One region of the Caloranaerobacter sp. TR13 genome, then DNA from elsewhere that is predicted to be linked to it. Evidence: riboswitches for the same ligand, from Rfam matches in the RefSeq annotation. Region 1 holds a riboswitch; the other holds the start of a gene.
What was found. Region 1 has a riboswitch for cyclic di-GMP ahead of TR13x_RS03485 (HD-GYP domain-containing protein). Riboswitches for the same ligand answer to the same signal wherever they lie in the genome.
Positions count from the first base shown of each region.

Region 2: it holds a riboswitch for cyclic di-GMP, as region 1 does, so the genes downstream of both, TR13x_RS08615 (hypothetical protein) here and TR13x_RS03485 (HD-GYP domain-containing protein) in region 1, are expected to answer to the same signal.

Region 1 is NZ_JXLL01000002.1:59,505-64,221, reverse strand. It holds gene TR13x_RS03490 (methyl-accepting chemotaxis protein) at 1-1,119, opposite strand, end outside; gene TR13x_RS03485 (HD-GYP domain-containing protein) at 1,345-3,069, opposite strand; cyclic di-GMP riboswitch class I at 3,146-3,231, opposite strand; gene TR13x_RS03480 (MFS transporter) at 3,371-4,648, opposite strand.
Region 2 is NZ_JXLL01000013.1:14,249-18,965, forward strand. It holds gene TR13x_RS08605 (carbonic anhydrase) at 46-597, shown strand; gene TR13x_RS08610 (formate/nitrite transporter family protein) at 612-1,421, shown strand; cyclic di-GMP riboswitch class I at 1,541-1,627, shown strand; gene TR13x_RS08615 (hypothetical protein) at 1,735-4,717, shown strand, end outside.

The DNA of each region.
Region 1 (4,717 bases):
AGAATCTATATTTTCAATTATGTATGAAATGTTCTCCTTAAGATCACTCAATATATTGAAAGAAGCTTTTACCTTTTCTTCTGTAACATGAGAATTAGACTTTATCTCATCAAATACTTTCTTAGAGTCTTTGGCTTTTTCAAGTGCCTCTTTAGTAACTCTTCTATTCTCTTCTGTAGTTGATATAGCACTGTTTATATTATCGAATATTTCCATTACAATGCCTTCTATCTCTTTAAGTGATTTTGTAGTGTCTTCAGATAAACTTCTAATTTCCTCAGCAACAACTGCAAAACCTTTTCCTGCTTCTCCTGCTCTAGCACTTTCAATAGCTGCATTTAATGCCAATAAATTTGTCCTTTTGGCTATATCATTAATAGAATTTACTATTTCTATTATTAATTTTGACTTATCTCCTAGCTCTTTTATTATGCTAAATAAATTTTCCACAGTACTTTGTACTTCATAAAATTTATCAAAAGTCTGCTGGATTGTAGTCTCTCCTTTTTCTGATACATCTCTAGACTTTATAGATGAATTATTAGCTTCATCTACTATATGTTCAATCTCTTCTATATAATTTCCTATATCATCTAGTTTGATTATTGAATTGCCAACATTTTCTGCATATTCATTATTATATTTAACTACTTTTTGTATAGCATTTGATATCTCATACACTTTTTCATCATTAATATCCATAAATTCTCTTAACTTTTTAGTTAATTCTGAAGTCTTAATTGAAACAGCAATTATTTTTTCAAACATATCTCTATAGTTTAAACTCAAATTATTTATAGCTTTTATAGTCCTACCAACTTCATCATCGCCAAATACTGGTATTCTTAATTTATAATTACCTTCTGTTATTTGATTTAAATAATTTACAATATCCTTATGGCAAGATATAAGCGAAGCATCTACCACTATATACACTGGTACTAGTAGTGTAATAAGATTAACAGCTGATATTATAAATACATTAGAAACTTTAAATAAAAATATTAGTGCAAAATTAGCTAAAAAACCTAATAACATAGTAAATACCAAAGTAATCCTAGCTGATTTCTTGGATATTAATTTGAAAAGCACTTTCTTAAAAACATTAATATCACTCATTTATCCACCTTCCCTTACTGCTTATTAATTAAAAATTGGCAATAGTTAATATTAATTCGACAACTGTTTATAGAAATCCTCTAATTGACACAAAAATAAGTAGCAAGACAATATATGCTTGACTTGCTACCTTATACAAATTAAATTAGTACTATATTCCTATTGTAAATTTTGGCAATCACATGCACTATATTAATATAGAGATGATTGATAAATACAGTTTCGTTAATTAGAATTTGCCAATGAGTAAACTATTGATTTTCTAGTTTCTATTTGTTTTTTAAATAGCTGCCTAAAAATATTATCTCTTACTGAGTCTGATATATTTATAAAACTAAAATCATAGTATTTTTTGGCACCTACACAATATGATTTGTTTATTTTACCAGAAACTACTATGTTGTAGTCATCTTCAAAACGGATTATTACTTTTAATATTTTATCTTCTTCATTATTGTTTATTTCAGAATCATCAATATAGAATGACATAAAGTTTCCACCAATTCTAGTTATATTTATATTGTAGATTTTCTTCGTATTATCTATTAACAATCCTTCTAAATCCCATAGCATACTAAATGATTCTCCAGTAAGCTCTGCTTTAATTTCTGAAATATAAAGTTCGTTTTTGTAAAATTTTTCGATTTTTACATCATATTCATTTACATTTTGATTTTTTTCTAAATACAATCTAATATCTGTAATCTTTGATTTTTCTACATCGTTATCAAAGTCAAATGTTTCAGTCATGAATTTATACTTATCTTCATTTCTAACTAATGTACCTTCAACAAAGTATTCTTTTTCTGATGTTGTAATTAACAATGTTCCCCATATAATAGGTTCCGATAATATTTGCTCATTTATAGCTTTAGATTTCATCAATATTTCAATCATAATTTTTGTGATATTAGGATCGAATTGCTTACCTTTATTTTTAATAAGCTCATTTATAACAAGATTTATCGATTTAGCTTTTTTATATGTCCTATTTGACATCATGGCATCTACTGCATCTGCAACACTTATTATCCTGCTTTCCAAAGGTATTTCTTCTCCCTTTAATCCATCTGGATAACCTGTACCGTCATACCTTTCATGATGATGCTTTGTAAAAATCGCTATTTCATTAAAACTTTCTGTATAATCAAACATATTTTTTATAATTCTATAGCTATATATGGAATGTTTCTTTACCTTTTCATATTCCTCATTAGTTAATTTTGTTGGTTTATTTAATATGTCTGCACTTATATAAATTTTACCTAAATCATGTAATACTGCTGATAGATATAATGTTTCTAATCGTTTTTCATTAAATCCTAGTTCTTTTCCTATAGCTAGTGACCATTGTGCCACATTATATGGATGAGTTACCATATAAGGTTCTCTTTCCCTTATTATTTGAGACATCATATATATTACATTTAGCATTCTTTTTTTTCTAGATATTTTGATATATTCTAACTGATATAGATTTTGTATAATTGATAATTCTCTAGATATATCTTTATCTAAAAATGTACTACCATCAACTACTTTAGTTTTATCTGTACTTCCTAAATATAGACAACCTGTTACTTCTCTAGACTTACTATTTCCAGAAAATAACGGTATATAAATTTCGTTTTCCATTTCTTCAATTAAAGGTAAATAATCAGCTTTGTCATCTTCATTTTTACTTAGAAAAACAATTTGTTTAGTCTTTATTAATAGCGCGAAAACACAGTTGGAGAAGTGCTTTATTAAACGTTTAGAGTCTTTATAACTTACATTATAATCTATGCCTTTTCTAATAAAAACCCTCTCAAATGTAGCATAAGTACTACTTTCATCAAATGCAATTAATTTTGCTACATCGTAATCTAATAATTTAGCAATTCTACTAATCCCTCCATGCAAATATTCTTCTGTCAAGAGCTGACTATCAACTTTAATTAACCTTATCATATGACCAACTCCTCCCTGTGTATGTAAATGAAAAACACCTACTGATAAAGACAAAAACAGTAGGTGTTTTCTACAAATTGGCAGCCTGGCAACCATAGTAAATAATACCTTAGGTCCATAGCTTTGCGTCCCCACCTTTCGATAGGTTTGCCTTTATCAATGTGTAATCGTTTACAATTTTTGTACCACTAAAAACTCAAATAATTATTTTATATCAGTTTCGATGTTTTTTTACAAATTCCTTCTTTTTATATAATTTTTTTACCCATTTTTATAATTTATAAACACATTTTATCTATGCTTAGAACTCCTTTAGCTCTGGTATGAAGAACATAAATATTCCCAATAATGAAACTATAATCCCTGAAATAATAAATATAGTTGAAGAAGCTAATTTATCTGAAATATACCCAAGTGCAGCTAACCCTAATGGTACTATCCCCTGACTTAATGTATTCAATATTCCAAAAAATCTGCCTCTAAATTCATCAGGTACTATTTTTTGAAATGTCGTATTAATAGGCACATTAACCAAAGCATTAACAATTCCTAGTATTAAAATTAAAAATAAAAATATTGCATAAACGCCAAAAGATGAAATGAATGAAAACTTGAAAAATATCAATGGAATACCAAACAGCATCATAATCAAACCATCTGCTATAATACCATTTATCATGAACATATAATATTTTTCTCTAGATGGCAATATCGATAATATAAACATCCCTATTATTGCTCCAATTGGGAATGCAGAACTCAAAATGCCATTTTCCTTAGCCGTTAGATTTAATGTAAACTTTATTGTTTTAGGAAATACTATCTGAAAAATGGGATTAAATAGAAAATTAATTATTAATGCAAATCCTAGTAGCACAACTATAGCTTTCTGCCCCTTTAAAAATACTATCCCTTCTTTAAAATCTTTCCAAAAGCTCCATTCATTTTTATTAATATTATTCATATCTCTTTTAATAGGTGGAATATTTATAAATGTTTCAGATATTCCAGATATAATAAATGAAATTCCATTTACAATAAATATTCCAAAGATACCTATCCAATAATATAAAAATCCTGATATGGCTACACCTACAATCCAAGACAACTGTAAGCTCATACCATCTAATGAATTAGCCTTGTGTAAATCTTTTTCTTCTACTATATTAGGAATTGTTGCACTTACTGCTGGATTAAAAAAAGTTGCGAAAAAAGCACTTATTGCTGTTATTCCAAATAAAATCCATATATTTAGCACATTGAAATAAGATAATAAAGCTAATAATAAAATAAGCCCTCCACGAATAAAATCTGTCCCTACTATAATTTTTTTCCTATCTACTTTATCAACAAACACACCTGAAATAGGTCCAAAAATTATAAAAGGTATTAATGAACACATTCCAAATATGCCCATAAAAAATCCAGCACTTTTTTCACCAACTAAACTCATAATATACCAAGCAACAGCTGCATTATGCAGAGAATTTCCGACATTAGAAACTATTTTGCCGATTATAAGCAGCATAAAATTCCTATTTCTAAGTATATTAGATTTACTTTTTACTACTCTTTCCATGTTATCCCCCCAAATTTCAAGTCTTTGTTTGTTGTTTTGAATTTTAATTTATAATTTTTAAATATTTTA
Region 2 (4,717 bases), on a different contig from region 1:
ATTAGATTCGTGAGATTGTTAAAAAATAAACAAACGGAGGGTATCATGCAAATTTTAGAAAAGATACTTGAGGATAATAAAAAATATGTTAGAGCAAAAAGAGAAAGAGGACAAGATAAACCAATAAGTTCACATGCGCAGAAAGAAGTACTTATTTTTACATGTATGGACACAAGATTAGTTGGATTAGTTGAAGAAGCAATGGGCTTTAAAAGAGGAGAAGTAAAGGTTCTTAAAAATGCTGGTAACAGTATTAGGGATAATTGTGATGATGTCATAAGAAGTATTTCTTTAGGAACGATTATGATGGGGTTAAAGGAAGTTTTTGTAGTAGGCCATAAGGATTGTGGTATGGTGAAGCAGAGTTTAGAGGATATAAAAAGAAAGATGTTAGAAAGAGGAATTCCTAGAGAAGCTATAGATTCGGTTGATTTTGCAAATTGGACAGGTATAATAGAAGATGAAAAGGAAAACGTAATCAAGGTAGTTAAAAAAATAAAAAGTTCGCCGTTTATACCTAAGGATGTTAAGGTTCATGGTTTTCTAATTGACCCAAATAGTGGTGAATTAGAAGTTATAATAAATGATAATGAATAGAAAGGAGTAATAAAATGCAAAAGAGAATATTGACACCACCAGAAATAGCACAAGCTACTATTAATGCTGGTATAAAAAAGGCTAATTTACCAACTTTACAAATGATTTTATTAGGTATTTTTGCAGGTATTTTTATAGGTTTTGGTGCACAGGCTGATATTACAGTTATGCAAACATTAAAAAATATTGATGTTGGACTTATGAAATTTATGGGGGCTGCAGTATTCCCTGTAGGACTTATGTTAGTTGTAATAGCAGGGGCTGAATTGTTCACAGGCAACAATCTTATGACATTAGCTTTAATGGATAAAAGAATTAAATTAAATCAAATGTTGAAAAACTGGTTTTTTGTTTATTTAGGAAACTTTATTGGATCAATATTATTAGCTGTAGTTGTAGTTAAATCTGGTTTTTATAAAGTAGATGCTCCAGCAACTCAACTAGCTGTGAAGATTGCTACTGGAAAAGTTGGTTTGACATTTAGCCAAGCTTTCTTTAGAGCAATTTTATGTAATATGTTAGTTGTATTAGCTGTTTGGTTAGCAACAGGAGCTACTGATGTAATATCTAAAATATTTGCTTGTTGGTTCCCAATAATGCTATTTGTTTTATCAGGATATGAGCATAGTGTAGCTAACATGTATTTTATTTCTTTAGGTAAATTTTTAGGAGCTCAAGTTACTTGGGGACAAATTTGGATCAAGAACTTAATTCCTGTTACTTTAGGTAATATTGTTGGCGGAGCTATTATTGTTCCTGTTGTATATTATCTAGCTTACGTAGTGCCAGCTAAAGGAAAAGAAAAAGAAAAAGCTAAGGCTTAAAGGATGCAGTTTTGCATCCTTTTTTGTTTAGATTTTGATAAAATTTTTACTTTTAGGTTAAAAAAATGTTAAATTATGTCGATAAATATTTTGCAAGAGTTAAAGGAGATATCCTAAAATGAATATTTTGGCAAACTAACCGAAAGGTTAGGACGCAAAGCTATGGGCCTAAAGGATTAATATCCTATGGTTGCCAGGCTGCCCATGAAATTGTTTTCATGGTTAAGTAAGTTTATGATATTCTTATGGTTAGTTTGCCTAGTACGTTTGTACTAGGTTTTTTTAATTTTTTTTAGATTAGGAGGTGGAAAATTTGAGAAAGATGCTTAAGTATGCATCTAAAAAAACAACTTCAGTATTAATGGTTTTAGCACTTTTATTTAATCTGTTTACTTTTAATTTAGGTGTAGCATACAGCATAGAAGTAAATGAACCAGAATTTATTATTAACAATGCAGATGCACAGTATATGGGTTTTGGAGACGATTTACATATTCAACTGCTAAATACTGAATATAATGGCGAAGGTTCTAATGAGACAGTAACTACAGTTGTTTATGGCAAATCTATTCCTTTAGATGAATTTGAACAACCTATTGAAGAACTAGCCACTGAATTTAAAGTTGAGTTTAAAAGTGTAATAGAAAATGTATATGGGCAAGATGTTTATACACCAGATTTTGAACTTTTTGGGCACTTTGTTGATTCTAGAAATGGCGAAGAATATTCTAGACTTGATGAAGATTTTATCAATAAGTCAGAAAATGCAAGGACTGCAATACCTGTATATGCAGCAAAGAAAAATGAGATAGAACTTAACTATCTAAATAAAAGTATAAAATTCTATTGGATACCAGAACCACCGGAATTTAATATAGCAAAAGATGAGTATTATGATAATGATACTATAGAAGTTGAATTGTTTAATGTTGTTGATTCAGAACAAATAGCGATTGAAGGCAGTTCGGTAATAGTAGATGAAAATAATAATGAGATTGGACAACCTGTAGATTTTAAAGTGGTTTTCCATGAAGAATATGATCCAAAGTATAGATTCTATAAACTATATGGTCATTTTTCTGATAAGAATAATACTGATGAATATATTGAATTAGGTGAAACATTAGAAGGGAAAACTGATGATGAATTAACAGCTATTCCTGTAGATAAGAGAGAAAGAAATAAAATAACTTTAAAATATAATGAAAATACTGAAGTTGTATTTTACTGGCAATCAACTGACTATTGGATAAACGCACATAAATTAACTTATGATATTCAAGAAAATCCAATTGTTGATGTTGCATTAGAAAATTTTACAGGTTATAAAGACAAATTATATATTGAATTATTGACTAAAGATACAGAAACACCTACTACCATTGCAAAACTAGGGTATAGAGAAACTATTACAAATGAAGACCCGAATAGTAATGAAGAAATAGTTAGATTTTCTTATGAGGCTGAAAATAGTGAATTATTTATAGATTTTAGTGATAAAGAAATAAACAATCAAGAAATCTTAGTTAAACTTGTATATGATAAGAATGATGATGGAATACCAGAAAAATCTGAACAGCTTTGGGAAGCAAGAGTAGATAATAGTCCTCCAAATCCTAATACATGGTTTAATGGAGAAGAAATAATAGATGGTACTAAGTATTATACAGTAAAAGTAAATTTTGATGATATGGTTAGGGGAAGTTCTATATCAGAGTACAACTTTGAGCTTAAAAAAGATGATATATCAACTGGAGTATATCCAGATATGATTAAATTATTTGGTGATGAGAATACTGATTCTTATTATGAAGTTAAGTTGTATTTTATAGAAAGTAATTTTAATGGCAACTTACTTGTAGTAAAAAATATTGAAGATAAAGTAGGTCATATTTTAGATGAAAAGGTTACTGAACTTAAGATGGATATTCATATTAAAGGGAATGTAATTGATCAACAAGGAAATATATTATCCAATATAGAAGGTGCTGAGATTATTTTAGTACCAGAAGATTTAGATTTATCAATGATCGATTTCGAAAATGAAAGTATTTATGATTATGTAGATTTTATCTATGTTGATGAAAATGGAATGTTTGATAGATGGATAGAGCCTGGAAGATATAAGGTAGTAAGTTTAAAAATTTGGGATGGAAATGGTGAAAAATCAATTAGTATTGATAAAAATATAGAAGTTCCATATATGGCTGATGGAGAAATTTTTAATTTTGATATTCAAATTCCAAATGATAATGTATTCGGTAATGTTCATAGAGAAGAGGGAGAGCTTTATACAGATAAATTATTAATAATTGATACTAGTTATTTATCTTATATAGAAGATAAAGATGTACAAAATGATGAAATATTTAGGATATTTGGAAAGACTGTTGGAACAAATGAAGATGGAAGCTTTTCAATACATCTTGCTCCTGGCGAGTATTTAGTTATTGGCAAACAGCTAGGATTTACTCATATAAAACCTGAAGAAGAATATATATTTACAGTCAATAATGAAGGATCTATATACTTAGATAAAGAAATAACATTTCCTTTAACCAATATATTCGGAAATATTATAGACCAAAAGGGTAATCCTCTACAAAACGGTCATGTAGTTATTGTAGATGATAATAATGGTTTTTATGACACGATGACAGATCCATCTGGTAATTTTGGTATAGCTTTAGATGATGGCAATTACTATCTTGCAACTGTGTCCAAAATTTTTAATGAAAATGAAAATGGAGGACTTTACTTTGTAAACAAACAATTCCAAGTTCTAAACGGGGAAATAGTGTTAGTTGATGATAAAAATCCACTAGAAAATATACAAATACCACTACCAAATCTTGAGATAAAACTAACTCAAGACGGACAAATTTATAAAGGTGAAGCTGGTATAGAATTTAATTTTGAATATAACGGTGAAACTGTTGAGCCAGGTTCATATACTAGGACAGGTACATTTGAATTTTATCTGTTACCTGGAGCTTATAATTTTTATGATCTGTGGGCATTTAACGAAAAAACTAATGAAAAAATAAAAGTAGAGAATATGGATTTAAAAATAATTTTAGATGAAAATTCAAATTATACAGGAGAAAATGCTTATGTAATAGACCTAGATAATATAAAGCAAGAGAGTAGCAATATAGTAATTTCTTTAGTATATGAAGATGGAACGCCTTTATCAGGGTATGGGCTTCCAATACGTGGAATAGAGAACTCTATAGAAGAGTGGAGAAAAACAGATAAAGACGGCAAGATTTACCTAAGTTTAGAGCCTGGATTAT